Regions from separate parts of the Labrys sp. E2SS-1L genome, predicted to be linked through region 2. Evidence: predicted binding sites of a transcription regulator. Region 2 holds the regulator's gene; the other holds the start of a gene.
What was found. The regulator PhoB, encoded in region 2, activates phosphate uptake and scavenging genes when phosphate is short. The targets are predictions, from matches to a motif close to TGTCATNNANCTGTCAT.

Region 1: ugpB (sn-glycerol-3-phosphate ABC transporter substrate-binding protein UgpB) is a predicted target of PhoB. The motif match lies at 3,634-3,650, and genes of this name have one in related genera.

The regions. Positions count from the first base shown of each region.
Region 1 covers NZ_CP172712.1:4,739,855-4,747,687, forward strand. The annotation lists gene ugpC (sn-glycerol-3-phosphate ABC transporter ATP-binding protein UgpC) at 1-260, opposite strand, end outside; gene ugpE (sn-glycerol-3-phosphate ABC transporter permease UgpE) at 268-1,116, opposite strand; gene ugpA (sn-glycerol-3-phosphate ABC transporter permease UgpA) at 1,153-2,034, opposite strand; gene ugpB (sn-glycerol-3-phosphate ABC transporter substrate-binding protein UgpB) at 2,241-3,551, opposite strand; gene ACIGJE_RS22155 (diphosphate--fructose-6-phosphate 1-phosphotransferase) at 4,203-5,360, shown strand; gene ACIGJE_RS22160 (DUF2161 domain-containing phosphodiesterase) at 5,381-6,037, opposite strand; gene ACIGJE_RS22165 (ribonuclease T2 family protein) at 6,047-7,066, opposite strand; gene ACIGJE_RS22170 (hypothetical protein) at 7,483-7,653, shown strand.
Region 2 covers NZ_CP172712.1:1,764,730-1,772,562, reverse strand. The annotation lists gene pstC (phosphate ABC transporter permease subunit PstC) at 1-701, shown strand, start outside; gene pstA (phosphate ABC transporter permease PstA) at 713-1,555, shown strand; gene pstB (phosphate ABC transporter ATP-binding protein PstB) at 1,552-2,379, shown strand; gene phoU (phosphate signaling complex protein PhoU) at 2,415-3,134, shown strand; gene phoB (phosphate regulon transcriptional regulator PhoB) at 3,148-3,849, shown strand; gene ACIGJE_RS08105 (RNA polymerase sigma factor) at 3,998-5,260, opposite strand; gene ACIGJE_RS08100 (YciI family protein) at 5,257-5,613, opposite strand; gene ACIGJE_RS08095 (aldo/keto reductase) at 5,699-6,649, opposite strand; gene ACIGJE_RS08090 (RrF2 family transcriptional regulator) at 6,732-7,178, opposite strand; gene ACIGJE_RS08085 (RNA-binding S4 domain-containing protein) at 7,344-7,649, opposite strand; gene ACIGJE_RS08080 (helicase-related protein) at 7,732-7,833, opposite strand, start outside.

The DNA of each region.
Region 1 (7,833 bases), 2.6 Mb from region 2:
AGCGCGTAATTCTGGAACACCATGGCGATATCCCGGTCCATCGGCTCGATCTCGTTGACGCGGCGCTCGCCGATGTGGACATCGCCCGAGGAGATGCGCTCCAGCCCGGCCACCATGCGCAGCAAGGTCGACTTGCCGCAGCCGGAGGGCCCGACCAGCACGCAAAAGCCGCCATCCGGCACGGTGAAGCTCACGCCCTTCACCGCCTCGTAGCCGTTGTCGTAGATCTTCTTGACGTTGTTCAGAACGACTTGAGCCATCGGTTACTCACTTCTCGGTCTCGACCAGGCCCTTGACGAAGAGCTTCTGCATGACGACGACGACCACCACCGGCGGCAGCATGGCGAGGATCGCGGTCGCCATGGCGATCTGCCATTCGGTCAGGGCGTCCTGGGTGGTGATCATCTTGCGGATGCCGATGACGATGGTCTGCATCGAATCCTGGGTGGTGATCAGCAAGGGCCACAAATACTGGTTCCAGCCATAGATGAACTGGATCACGAACATCGCCGCGATCGAGGTGATGGAGAGCGGCAGCACGGTGTCCTTGAAGAATTTCAAGGGACCGGCCCCATCGATCTTGGAGGCCTCCAGCAATTCGTCCGGAATGGTCATGAAGAACTGGCGGAACAGCAAGGTCGCCGTCGCCGAAGCGATCAAGGGCAGGGTCAGGCCGGCATAGGTATCGAGCAGATGCAGGTCGGAAACGATCTTGTAGGTGGGATAGATGCGCACTTCCACCGGCAGCATCAGGGTGATGAAGATCAGCCAGAAGGCGAACATGCGGAAGCGGAAACGGAAATAGACGATGGCGAAGGCCGAGATCAGCGAGATCACGATCTTACCCACCGCGATCGCCACCGCCATGATCAGGCTGGTGGTCAGCATGGTGAGCACCGGTTCGCGCGTAGCCCCCTCCGTGCCGTGAAACAGGGTCTGGGTGTAGTTCTTGATCAGGTCGGGGCCGGGCAGCACGCCGATCTGACCGTTGATGATGGTGGTGGCATCATGGGTAGAGGCCACGAAGGCCAGCCACACCGGGAAGGCCAGGACCAGTACGCCCAGGATCAGAATGGCGTGGGGCAGAAGGTTACCGAAACGGCGGTTCTCAACCATGAGCCGTTCCTCTCGATAGCAACGAGAAACAGATCATCAATAAGTCACTTTCTTCTCGATGAAACGGAACTGCAGGGTGGTCATGGCGATCACCATGATCAGCAGGATCACCGACTGCGCCGCCGAGCCGCCAAGATCGCCGCCGCTCTGGCCGTCATTATAGACCTTGAACACCATGGTGATGGTCTCCCCGGCCGGACCGCCATGCGTCACCGCATCGATGATGCCGAACGTGTCGAAGAAGACGTAGACGATGTTGATGACGAGTAGGAAGAAGGTCGTGGGCGACAGCATCGGCAGGATGATGGTCCAGAAGCGCCGCGCCGGCCGGGCGCCGTCGATGGCCGCCGCCTCGATCAGCGATTTGGGAATCGATTGCAGCCCCGCCAGGAAGAACAGGAAGTTGTAGGAGATCTGCTTCCAGGTTGCCGCCAGCACCACCAGGATCATGGCGTGATTGCCGTTGAGCAGGGGATCCCAGGGCAGGCCCAGCTGCTTGAGGCCACGCGCCACCAGGCCGAGCGAGGGCTGGAACATGAAGAGCCAGAGCACGCCAGCCACCGCCGGCGCCACCGCATAGGGCCATACCAGCATGGTGCGATAGAAGGAGGCGCCCTTGATCTTCTTGTCCGCCTGCACGGCCAGGATCAAGGCCAGCCCGAGCGACAGCACCGAGACCAGGCCGGCGAATACCAGGGTGACGCCGACGGCCTTGTAATATTCCGGTTGCTGGAACAGGAGCTGGTAATTCTCGAACCCGACGAATTCGGAGGTGGTGCCGAAACTATCCTCGATGAAGAAGGATTGCCGGATCGCCTGCAGCACCGGCCAATAGAAGAAGATCAGCGTGATCGCCAATTGCGGCGCCAGCAGCAGCCAAGGCAGGGTCTTGCCGGAGAAGACGGAGCGTTTTTCCATGGTCGATCCTAATGGCCGCATCGCTATTGCCGAAAACCGGCAACCCCTTTCGGCGCGATGCTTTAACGCTCTCGACCTTTGTCATTGCCGGGCTTGACCCGGCAATCCAGCACCCAGCCCAGACAGTGACGGTGCTGGACAGGGTGCCCGGGCCAAGCCCGGGCATGACGAAGGTCAGCGTCTTTTCGCTAAGGCTTACGGGCCTGTTATCGCCCCGCGGTGCGGGCGAAGGTCTTCAGGATCGCATCGCCCCGGCGGACGGCATCGTCCATCGCGGCCTGCGCGGTTTTCTTGCCGGCCAGGGCCTGCTCGATCTCCTCGGCCCAGACATCGCGGATCTGGGCGAGGTTGCCCAGACGCAGCCCGCGGGAATTTTCCGTCGGTGCCTTGTTGGTCAGCTCCAGCACGGCGACTTCGCTGTTGGGATCCTTGGCATAGAAGCCCTGTTTCTTGGAGAGCTCGTAGGCAGCCGGGGTGATCGGCAGATAGCCGGTCTCCTGGGCCCACCAGGCCTGCACGTCGGGCTTCGACAGATAGGTCAGGAACTTGGCGATGCCCTTATAGGATTCGTCCGACTTGCCGCCCATCACCCACAGCGAAGCGCCGCCGATGATCGAGTTCTGCGGCGCGCCCTGCACATCGGGATAATAGGGCATCGGCGCCACCGAATATTTGAACTTGGCGTTGGCCTTGACGTTGCCCAGGAAGGCCGAGGAGGTCAGGAACAGCGGGCATTCGCCCGAGGTGAAGCGCCCCTCGCCCTGATTGGTGCGGCCGGAATAGTCGAAGGTCTTGTCCTTCTGGGCCTCGACCAGGTTTTCCAGATGCTTCACCACCACCGGATTGTTGAACTTCAATTCGGTATCGAAGCCATCCAAGCCGTTGGCCTTGGTCGACAGCGGCACGTTGTGCCAGGCCGACAGCTCCTCGATATTGGCCCAGGTGGTCCAGGCCGTGGAAATGCCGCAGGTGGCGTAACCGGCTGCCTTCAGCTTCTTGGCCGCCTCGAAAGCCTCCGGCCAGGTCTTGGGTGCCGCCGTCAGATTGGCCTTCTTCAGCGCATCCTCGTTGACCCACATCACCATGGTCGAGGAGTTGAAGGGAAAGGACAGCATCTCGCCCTTGGCATTGGAATAATAACCGGTGACGGCAGGCAGGTAGGACTTTTGGTCGAAGGGCTCGCCCGCATCCTTCATCAGCTGGTAGACGGGCTTGATCGCGCCCTTGGCCGCCATCATGGTGGCGGTACCGACTTCGAAGACCTGCAGGATATCGGGCGCATTGCCGGCCCGGAACGCGGCAATGCCGGCATTCATCGTATCGGGATAGGAACCCTTGTAGGCGGGAACGATCCGATAGTCGCTCTGGCTGGCATTGAAATCATTGGCCAGCTTGACGATGCGGTCGTTGTTGGCCCCCGTCATCGCATGCCACCACTGGATGTCGGTGGCCGCGACGGCCCCGGTGGATACACTGGCCAGAAGAACCACGGCCGAAGCCAGAACGCTCAACTTCATCACATACTCCCTCAGGATGCGCCGCTTCTTAAAAGGACGGCGTCGTTTAAGACTTCACTGGTTGCGCCTCAATGACGAAGAAATGAAGCAAATATGACAGGTAATATGGTTGCAGGGTTTACCCTCGGCTTCTCCCTGCGTTCGCTTCGGTGCATTGCCCCAATTCCGACGTAGCGAAACCACCATTGATTTCTTTCAATCCCGAGGGCGAGATTAATAGATCATTTTTTTTAATTATAGAAAATTCATTCCATTGCGGGGCTGTATTGTCAAGGCCTGAATCCCATCGAACTGACAGCGGATGGAGCGCTTCCCACCGCAAAATCCATTCGCGGTTTCGATGCCGTGCGCAACGCCGCCAACCCATTGGCATATCGGCGACATCCAGGCATCTGCGCGGCCGGTCGGAGCGCCCCATGGCAAGCCGAAAGAGAGTCGAAACACAAAAGCCGGCATGCCGCCGCCATCGCGTAAGGCATGTCGGCATGCCGATGGGAAGGCCGACGTCCTGATCGCCTTGCCCCCGAATGAAGCATCGCCGCCTTCGTTTGCAATGGCGGCTGTACTTCACGCTCCCTCACCCAAGTCGCTCGTTGCCGACCGGCGCTTTCGAGGCTAAGCAACTGGAAACCAGATTGCCAGGGAGGCTCCATGTCGTCGATTGTCATCGCTCAAGGAGGCGGCCCGACCGCCGTGATCAATCAGACACTCTGCGGCGCCATCGTTGCCGCCCGCCGGCACGACCCGTCACTGCGCATCCTCGGCGCCCGCCACGGCGTCCGGGGGCTGACGCGCGGCGATCTCGTCGACCTCACCGCGCTTTCGGAAAGCGATCTCGAGCGCCTGGCCCGCACCCCGAATTCGGGCCTCGGCTCGACGCGGGACAAGCCCGATCCGGCCTATTGCCAGACCATCCTGCAGGCGCTGGAAAAGCTCGATGCCCGCGGCTTCATCTATATCGGCGGCAATGACACGGCCGGCACGCTCGATCTCCTGCGCCAGCAGTCGACCGGTTCCTGCAGCTTCGTGCACGCCCCCAAGACGATCGACAACGACCTGATGGAGAACGACCACGTACCGGGCTTCATCTCGGCGGCCGCTTTCGTCGCCAATGCCTTCGTCAGCATGGATCTCGATTTCCGGGCGATGCCGGGCATTTATGTCGCCATCGTCATGGGCCGGCATGCAGGCTTCCTCAGCGCCGCGGCTGCCGGCTGGCAGCAGGGCCCGGAGGACGCCCCCCATCTGATCTACACGCCCGAAAAGCCCTTCTCGGTCGAGCAGTTCCTCGATGACGTCAACATGGTCTACACCCGTATCGGCCGCTGCATCGTCTCGATGTCGGAAGGCGTCCAGGACGAGGCTGGCCGTCCCCTCGCCGAGGCACTCGCCGCCGGCACGGTCGAGCGTGACGCCCATGGCAATGTGCAGCTCACCGGCGGCGATCTCGGCATCGAGATCCAGAAGGCCTTGAAGCAGCGCTTCCCCAAAGCGCGCGCCCGTGTCGACACGCTGGGCTATCTGCCGCGGGGCTATATCGGCATCATCGACGAGACCGATGCCAAGGAAGCCTTCGAGGCCGGTGCCTTCGCGGCCCAGAGCGCCTTTACCGGCTCGGGCTCGGTGGTGCTGCACCATGACGGCAAGCATACCTCGCCGCGCATTGTCGCCCTCGACCAGGTCGCCGGGCGCACCCGTCACATGCCCGACAGCTTCTTCACAGGCGCCAACGCCGTCTCGGAAGAAGGCCGGGCCTATTTCCGCCGCCTGCTGCCGCCACGCCCCGACATTTTCACGCCCTTCGTGTAAGGGGCCCGCCCCTCATTTCGTCATGGGCAAGTCTGCGGCCAACGCTCCAGGGCTTCACGGCCTGCGGATGTCAGGCCGTAGATGCCTTTCTCGACCCGCTCGAACCAGCCGTAGACATTGCCCTGCAGGATCTTCGGGGCGTCGGGCACGGTCTTGGCGAGGTCCCGCCGGCGTTGCGGTGCCACCACCAGTGCGGCGGCACAGGCCAGCGCCTGCTGGCGATAGGCCGTCATCTGCGGCGCACGGGTCGAGCCGCCGACGACAGGATCGCCCTGGCGCTTGCGGTGCTCTCTCAACAGGCGGGAACGGCGCTTGGGATCGCGGCGCGGGAACGGCGCCTCAGGCGTGACGATGATCTGCACCTCCCCGCTATCGGACACCCCCAGCAATCCAAAGCCGAGACGGCGGCAGAGATTGCGGAAACGCGCATCGCTCTCGCGCCCCTTGCCGCGTAGGGAGAGACGGGCCGCAAGCCAGATCTCGTCGCAGGCTCCGGCCCTGTCGACGCCTTGCAGCACCAGTTCCAGGTTGAAGCTCTGCTTGAGCTCGCAGATCACCGCCACCGGCGGCTCGCCTTCGCGCAGGGCCAGGACATCACAGCCGCCGATCTCGCCTTTCACCGCAAAATCAAGCGACTCCAGGAAGGCCTTGACCGGTAGATAGAGTTCCGTCTCCAAGGCCGGCCCTCACTGCAGTCCGACCGGATCGACGATACCGGCCTTGCAGCCCTGATCCGTCGGCGAGGCGCCGGCGATCAGGTCGGCCAGCTTGGCACCGTCCTTGACCTCGCCGCGCAAGCCGATTGTCATTTCCACGATGATGCTGCGGCTGCCGTCACGCTTGCAGGCAAAGCGCACCCGCTCGCCGGCCCCCGCACCGAAACCCTGGTCGAAGGCGCTGCGAATCTGGCTGGTGTCGATTTCCTTGCCGACATTGTCGGCGAACAACTTCTGGACGGGCGAGGCGTTGATCTCGCCGATCAGAGCCACCGAGCGGCGGAAATAGGCATCGGCCGATTTCTCGAAGAAGCAGGTGCCATGCTCGATCCATTCGTGTCGATCGAGGAAGGAGGCGGTGCCCGGCATGGCTTTCTCCAGGGCCGTACGGGTCGCCGGCTCGAGCTGGGGCTCGGGCAGGTCCTCCCAGCGATGGGCCTTGTCAGCCTCGATATCGCGCCGCGCCACGCCGCAATAGGCATTGCCGCGCGGCTGCGGCCAGAGCCCGTGCAGCGTGAAATGGCTGGCGTCATAGCGATCGGCGGTTTGCGTACGGCACTCTGTCTTGTCGGGCAGCCCCTCGCAAAAGGCGGCCTGCCAGCTGATGGCGAAGACATAGGAAGCCCCACCCGCCGAAATTGCCGCATCAGATCTGGCCGGGCCAGGCTTGCCCGCACCCGGCGTGGCGGGGGTGCCATTATCGCCCGCCTTGACCTCACCGCAGGAGACGGGCACCCAGCGCTGCGCCGGCTGGGCATCTTCGACCTGGACGCGATAGAAGGTCGGATCGGGCTTGTTGCCGGCAAGCAGCCGATAATCCTGCCCGGGCGTCAATTTGACATCGCCGGGATTGGTCTGCTTGCGGATCGACTGGAGAGCCGGGCAGGCCTCCCGCGCCGTGAAGATTCCCTTCATCGACTCTTCGGCCCTGGCCGACATGAAAGGAACCAAAGTCGAAACGGCCAAGGCCGCCAGCCAGCTCTTGCGCATGCAATTCTCCCGGTCCACCTGAGCAAGGCACGTTTTGGCGAAAACGCGGCCTTGCCCGAACTCGTTGGTTCGACGCGTGTTTGCGGTTCGAGGCGTTTCATTCAACCCACAAACGCTTTTGCGCCGGGCCATGTCGATCCCGATCCTTCTCATCGAGGAAGGAATAAAGCACAGGGCTGAACAGAAACCTACCTGGCCATGTTGCATTGCAGCATAAGCTGGCCGACCTCCGTACCGGCAAGCCATCCGAGCTTTGGGCATCCCGCCCCGGCACATCCGCCGGTAACTTCCTCTAAACCATGCAAAAATAGCATGCCGGGCATACGACTTTGCGCGTGCGATTCTGCACAAATTTTGCCGCGATTTGCCTATATATGCAGCGCAGTAAACGTAGCGCTTTTTCTGGAACCACTCCCGTGACGACCGTCGCTCTCATCAACGCCCTCTCCGCCCGCCTCGTAGCCTATCGCAACCGCCGTCGCCTCGCGACCGTGCGCCGCGAACTGAGCTATCGCGACATGCTGGATCTGGGCATGTATCGCGGCCATATCGACCGCGTCGCCAGCGCCGAGAACGAGCCGATCTGAGCTCCTCTCCAGCTTCGGGCCTGCCATGCCCGCCCGATAGTCCGATCGCGATCCTGGCCAGCCCGGATCGCGATTTTGTTTTCCGACCCTTGCCGTCCCGACCTGCTTTTCATCGCGTCAGCGTGATGAATATCATCACGAAGATTTATTGATGACGACGCGTCTCGATATTCCCCGATT
Region 2 (7,833 bases):
GCATTCTCGCTTTGATCATTGCCTTGCCGATGTCCTTCGGCATCGCCTTCTTCCTCACGGAGATCGCGCCCCAGAGCGTGCGGCGACCGATCGGCATCGCCATCCAGCTCCTGGCGGCCGTGCCGTCGATCATCTTCGGCATGTGGGGGTCGCTGATCGTGGCGCCGATCCTGGCCCAGACGATCTACCCGCCGATCATCTCCGTCCTCTCGCACGTGCCGGTGCTCGGCTATCTGTTCAAGGGCCCCACCAACGGCGCCGGCATGCTCACGGCCGGCATCATCCTGGCCCTGATGATCATTCCCTTCATCACCGCGATGTTCGTCGAGATCCTCGAATCGGTGCCCGCCATGCTGAAGGAATCGGCCTATGGCGTCGGTGCCACCACCTATGAAGTCTTCCGCAACGTCTCGGTGCCCTATGGCCGCACGGCGCTGGTCGGCGCCGTCATGCTCGGCTTCGGCCGCGCTTTGGGCGAGACGATGGCGGTGACCTTCGTGATCGGCAACGCCAACCGAATATCGGCCTCGCTGTTCTCCTCGGGCGCGACCATCGCCTCCACCATCGCCAACGAATTCCCGGACGCGCCGGCCGGCTCGCTGCGCAGCCAGTCGCTGCTGGAGCTGGGCTTCGTGCTCTTCGTGATTTCCTTCATCGTGCTTGCGATCTCCCGCATGCTCGTGCGCACCAACGCCAAGTAAGGGAGAGCATCATGGCCCATCTCGCCCAAAGCAGCGCCCGTCTCGCCCGCCGCCGCGCCCTCGACTATGCCTACAAGGTCGTCTCGATCAGCTTTGCCGCGATCTCCCTGCTGGCGCTGGCCTGGATCCTGTTCACGCTGCTGCGCGAGGGTCTGCCCTCGCTGACCATGGACCTCTTCACCAAGGACATGGCCGATGGCGGCCTGCGCAATGCCATCGTCGGCTCTCTCGTCATGGTACTGCTCGCCCTCCTGATCGGTGCGCCGATCGGCATCATGGCCGGCACCTTCCTGGCCGAGGCCGGCCGCGGCAGCAAATTCGCCGATGCGGTGCGCTTCATCAACGACATCCTGCTCTCGGCGCCGTCCATCCTGATCGGCCTGTTCGTCTACCAGATGATCGTGGTGGCGACAGGCGGGTTCTCCGGCTGGGCCGGTGTGGTGGCGCTGGCCATCATCATCCTGCCGGTGGTCGTGCGCACCACCGAGGACATGCTGGCGCTGGTGCCGATCAGCCTGCGTGAAGCCGCCTTTGCCCTGGGATCGCCGATGTGGAAGGTCATCACCTTCGTGACCTGGCGCTCGGCTCGCACCGGTATCGTTACCGGCATCCTGCTGGCCCTGGCCCGCGCCGCCGGCGAGACCGCACCGCTGCTGCTCACGGCCTTTGGCAATTCCAACTGGTCGCTCAATCTCGGCAATGCCTTTGCCAGCTTGCCGGCTGCCATCTACCAGCTCGCGCCCTATCCCGATCCCAAGGCCGTCTCGGTGGCCTGGAGCGGCGCCCTCCTCATCACCGCCGGCGTGTTGGCGCTCAATATCCTGACCCGCTTCGTGCTCGCTCCCAAGAAATGAGTGCTCCCATGTCCGCTACCCCCCAAGCCTCCATCGCGGTTGCCGAACGCCCCCTCGCCGATCCAGCCGCCGCCGTGAAGCTCAAGGTCGAGAATCTCGACTTCTATTATGGCGAGAAGCATGCGCTCAAGGCCATCAATCTCGACATGATCGACCGGCAGGTCACCGCCATGATCGGTCCCTCCGGCTGCGGCAAGTCGACTCTGCTGCGCGTGCTCAACCGCATGTACGACCTCTATCCGGGGCAGACCGCCAAGGGCCGCGTGCTGCTCGACGGCCAGAACGTCATCGGCAAGGAGATCGACCCGGCGGTGCTGCGCGCCCGCATCGGCATGGTGTTCCAGAAGCCCACGCCCTTCCCGATGTCGATCTACGACAACATCGCCTTCGGCGTGCGGCTGCATGAATCCATCTCCAAGGCGGAGATGGACCAGCGTGTCGAATGGTGCCTGACCAAGGCCGCCTTGTGGAACGAGGTCAAGGACCGCCTGCACGCTTCAGCCCTAGGCATGTCCGGCGGCCAGCAGCAGCGCCTGTGCATCGCCCGTACCATCGCGGTGAAGCCCGAAGTCGTCCTGCTGGACGAGCCGACCTCCGCGCTCGATCCGATCTCGACCGCCAAGATCGAGGAATTGATCGACGAATTGAAGCGAGACTTCACCATCGTGATCGTCACGCACAATATGCAGCAAGCGGCGCGCTGCGCGGATGTGACGGCCTTCTTCTATCTGGGCGACCTCATCGAAGTCGGCCAGACCAACAAGATGTTCACCACCCCGAACGACAGCCGTACGCAGGATTACATCACCGGCCGCTTCGGCTGATCCCTCGGCCAGCGTCGAATTCATTTGGAGGCGGCATGTCCGACCATATCGTTACATCCTTCGACCAGGAACTGCGCGAGCTGCGCAACATGATCGCCGAAATGGGTGGCTATGCCGAGAAGAGCGTAGCCGACAGCGTCGAAGCCCTGCTCAAGCGCGACACCCAGCGCGCCAAGGCGGTGATCGATCTCGACGCCGCGATCGACAAGTTGCAGCGCCAGGTCGAGGACAGGGCCATCCTGATCATCGCCAAGCGCCAGCCGCTGGCTCTCGACCTGCGCGAGATCGTCTCGGCCCTGCGGGTGGCCAATGACCTCGAGCGGATCGGCGACCTCGGCAAGAATGTCGCCAAGCGCGTGGTGGCCATCCACAGTCACGCCCAGCCGGCCCAGCTCTTCGGCGGTTTCGACCACATGGCCGACCTGGTACTCGAGCAGCTCAAGCAGGTGCTCGACGCCTTCGCCCAACGCAATGTCGAGGAAGCCCTCTCGGTCTGGCGCTCGGACGGCGAGATCGATGCGATGTATACCTCGCTGTTCCGCGAATTGCTGACCTACATGATGGAAGATCCGCGCAATATCGGCTTCTGCACCCATCTGCTGTTCTGCGCCAAGAACATCGAGCGCATCGGTGACCACGCCACCAACATCGCCGAGACGGTCCACTATCTCGTGACCGGTGAATCGCCGGCCGGAGAGCGGCCCAAGGCGGACAACAGCACCGATCTCGTCGACCTTCCTGTGCCGGCTAAATAACAAGGGATAGGCCATGCCTCCCAAGGTTCTGATCGTCGAGGACGAAGAAGCGCTGACCCTGCTGCTGCGCTACAATCTCGAAGCCGAAGGCTATGAGGTGGATAGTGTCGCACGCGGAGACGACGCCGAGATCCGCTTGCGCGAAAGCGTGCCGGACCTGGTTCTGCTCGACTGGATGTTGCCGGGCCTGTCCGGCATCGAATTGTGCCGGCGCATTCGCATGCGCCCGGAAACCGAGCGCCTGCCGGTGATCATGCTCACGGCGCGCGGCGAGGAAACCGAACGCGTGCGGGGGCTGGCCACCGGCGCCGACGACTATGTCGTCAAGCCCTTCTCCGTGCCCGAGCTCTCGGCCCGCGTGCGTGCCCTGCTGCGCCGGGCCAAGCCCGATCACGTCGCCTCCCTGCTCAAGGCCGGCGACATCTCCCTCGACCGCGAGACCAAGCGCGTCCATCGCGGCAATCGCGAGATCCGCCTCGGCCCGACCGAGTTCCGCCTGCTCGAATTCCTGATGCAGGCACCGGGACGCGTCTTCGCGCGCGAGCAGTTGCTCGACAGCGTCTGGGGCCGCGACGTCTATATCGACGAGCGCACGGTCGACGTGCATGTCGGCCGCCTGCGCAAGGCGATGAACCGCACGCGCGAGATCGATCCGATCCGCACCGTGCGCGGTGCCGGCTATTCCTTCGACGAGACCTTCGCCAAGCAATCCTGAGCGCGTTTCGTGGGCATTGCCCGCTCGCTCCGCTTCGCCAAGGCTGCGTTGCGCCCTCACCACGCTCCTACGGGGAGAGGGTTAGGGGCTGCGCGACGTAGAGAGCAAGAGTGGGCGACGATATCCGCCCTCCTCCCTCGCCGCGCAGTCACGCCGCCAAATCCGCCAGGCGTGCCTGCAGATAGCGGCGGATGGCCGGATCGCTCTCCAGGCCGATCGCCCGCAAATAGGCATTGCGGGCCTCCTCCGGTCTGGCGGCCCGCACCAGCAAGTCCGCACGCGCGGCCCAATAGGGCTGGTAATCGACGATGCGTCCGTCACCGGCGACCTCGTCAAGTGCAGCCAGACCAGCCTGCGGCCCCATGAGGCGGGCGAGCGCCACGGCCCGGTTGATGGCGGCCACTGGAGAAGCTGTCAGCAGAACCAGGGCTTCATACAATGTGACGATCGCGGCCCAGTCCGTCGTCGCGCAGATGCGTCGATGCGCATGGGCCGATTGCAGCGCGGCTTCCAGCTGATAGCGGCCGATCTGGCGGACCTGGCCGGCCCGGGCAAGCAAGGCCTCGGCCTCCTCGATCAGTCCCGCATCCCAGAGCGTGGTGTCCTGCTGCTCCAGCGGAATATAATCGCCGCCCTGGCCGCGGCGCGCCGCCCGCCGCGCTTCGGCGTGCAGCATCAGGGCCAGCAGTCCCAGCACTTCCGGCTCGCCGGGCAGGAGCGAGGCGAGCAGCCGGCCGAGCCAGATACCCTCCGTCGACAGATTGCGCTCGCGGGCATGAGCCCCTTCCGGATCGGCCCAGCCTTCGGCATAGACGGCATAAACGGCCTCCAGCACCGCGTCGAGACGGCCGGGCAACTCGTCGGGCTCCGGGATGCGGAAGGGGATGCCGGCTTGCTTGATCTTGGCCTTGGCCCGCACCAGTCTCTGGCTCATCGCCACGGGCGAGACCAGGAAGGCGCTGGCGATCGCGCCGGCATCGAACCCCAATATCACCTGCAGGATCAGGGGCGCACGCACGGTGGCATCGAGGGAGGGATGGGCGCAGGCGAACATCAGGCGCAGGCGCTCATCGGGCACGGCATGCCGCTCGCCCTGCTCCGAGGCGAGGGCCTCGACATGGCGGCTGACCTCGTCCGCCTTTTCGCCGCGCAGCCTGGCGCGGCGGGCCGCATCGATCTGGCGGCGCCGGGCCGCGGTCAGCAGCCAGGCTTCGGGATTGACGGGCACGCCGCCCGCCGGCCAATGTTCCATGGCCGCAGCAAAGGCGTCGGCCAGGGCATCCTCGGCCCCCGCAATGTCGCCCGAGCGCGCCGCGAGAAGAGCGACGAGCCGGCCATAGCTGCGTCGCGCCACGATTTCGGCAAGCTCGGCTGCGGGGGCTGAAGACACCGGCTCGGGCCGTTCGCTCAATAGTCCTTCGGGTCCCATATCGGCCGGACCTCGATGGTCCCGATGGCGGCGCTCGGGCAGCGCGCCGCCCAGCCGATCGCGGCATCCAGGTCCGGCACGTCGATGATATAGAAGCCGCCGAGCTGCTCGCGTGTGTCGGCGAAGGGCCCGTTGAGCACCTGGGTCTTGCCGTCGGCGATGCGCACGGTGGTGGCCGAAGCCGTCGGGCGCAGGCGGCTCCAGGGGCCGAGGGCACCGGCCGACTGGAGCGCCTGCGTATAGGCCTGATAGGCCGCTAGGATCTGCTGCTTGTTGGCGGGATCCGCCTTCAGCATGGCTTCTTCGCTGCTGTAGATCAGAATTGCGAACTGCATGGGTTCCTCCTGTCTCCGCCGGCGCATGATGCGCCGGCATGACAATGACGCGCCATCCCGTTCGCTTTCGACAGCGACAGGAAAATTATGCGCTCGCCTTGGTGAGCTGCTCGATCTCGGCCGAACCAAGATTGAGCTCGGTCGCCTTGATCAGGTCGGAGAGCTGCTCGACGCTGGTGGCGCTGGCGATCGGAGCGACGATACCGGGCCTTGCAATCAGCCAGGCAATGGCGACTTGGGCGGGCGTGGCGTTCTTGGCCTCGGCCACCGCGTCCAGGGCGGCGAGGATGCGCAGGCCACGCTCGTTGAGGTAGGTGCCCATGTCGCCGCCACGCGCATTGCTCTTGGCGAAATCGGCTTCGCTGCGATATTTGCCGGACAGGAAGCCCTTGGCCAGTGAGAAATAGCTGGTCACGCCAATCTCGTTCTTGAGACAGAAAGCCTCGAGCTCGCGCTCATAACCGGAGCGATCATAGAGATTATATTGCGTCTGCAGGTTCTCGAAACGCGGCCACATCTCCTTGGTGCTGATCGCCAGCGCCTTGAACATGGTATTGGCGCTATGATTGGAATTACCGATCACCCGCACCTTGCCGTCCTTGACCAGCTCGGCATAGATGCCCAGCGTTTCCTCGAGTTCGACCTCCGGATCCTCCCAATGGGAGAGATAGAGGTCGATATAGTCGGTCTGCAGGCGCTTGAGCGAGTCCTCCACCGCCTGGACGATGTAGTCGCGCGACAGGCCCTTCTTGCCCGGCCCCATTTCCGAGCCGACCTTGGTGGTGAGCACGATGTCGGCGCGATTGCCGCGAGCCTTCATCCACTTGCCGATGATGACCTCGGATTCGCCGCCCTGATTGCCGGGAACCCAGGATGAATAGACATCGGCAGTGTCGATCAGGTTGAAACCACCCCCGACGAAAGCATCGAGGACGGCGAAGGAGGCTTTCTCATCCGCGCTCCAGCCAAAGACATTGCCACCCAGGCCAAGCGGAGCAACCGACAGATCCGACCGTCCAATCGCACGTTTTTCCATGAATGCTCTCCATATTCATGACAACAAATGGACCCGTCCGGCACTTGGCCGTGCCGGTTCGGGCTCAAGGGCCGCAGGGAGTTCAAATCGAATAGGTCAGCTCTTGTTCCCCGCCCCCTGCCTGACGCATCTCTTCCACCGACATGTTGTCGAGCAGGTTGGAAGAGAGGTCCCGCACACGCCGCATCAAAAGGCGTACGGTGCAACCTGGAACATCCGGGCAGTCGAGGCAAGGCTGATAAGCGGTGTGGCTGGCGCAGGCGATCGGCGCGAGCGGGCCGTCGAGAACCCGGATGGCATTGCCGACGCTGATCTGGCTGGCTTCGCGCGCCAGCATGTAGCCGCCGCCCTTGCCTTTCTTGGAGCGTACGATGCCGGCCACGCGCAACTCGCCCAGGATCGCATCGAGAAACTTCTTGGGAATGCGGTTGGCTTCGGCGATTTCCTGGCTTTGCGCCGTCTCGCCGGCCGGCAGGCTGGCGAGGTGCGCCAGCGCCTTGAGACCATATTTGCCCTTGTTCGTCAGCATTGCCCGATTCGCTCCACGCAGGACAAAGTCCATCCTGTCTATCACGAATATAGGGATTATGGACCGAATCGATAAGGCCCCGGACTAGTGTGTCGATCTCCAGACCGACACACCAATTCTGCTTCAACCGCGCAAAGGCCGCCTATACCGGGATTGCCGATGGCCTCAGGTCACCGCCAGCCGGCCCGGCGGCTCGGGTGACAGGTCCTCGTAGAGCGTCTGGGCCTCGCTCGCCGGGCCGCGTCGATCGCCCAAGGCGAGAACGCGATAGACCCGGACGGTACGCTCCAGGGCGATGGTGAGCACATCGCCCACCTTGACGGCCTTGGCCGGGCTATCCGTGCGCGTGCCGTTGAGGCGGACATGACCGTCCGTCACCAGTTTCGCGGCCAAGGAGCGTGTCTTCACCACGCGTGCGTGCCAGAGCCATTTGTCGATCCGAAGACGATCCTGGCTTCCGGCCTGGCTCATAAGTCGGTTCCCTAGAGCAAAACGCGTTCAGACGCGTCTTTGCGATTCGGGGTGACTCCGTCAAATCGCAAAACGCTGTGGATCAGGTCTTGTCCGGCTTGCCGCCCTGCATCTGCTCCTTGAGGGCGAGCAGCTTGGCGAAAGGCGAATTGGGATCCGGCGCGCGATTGGATTCGCGTCCTCC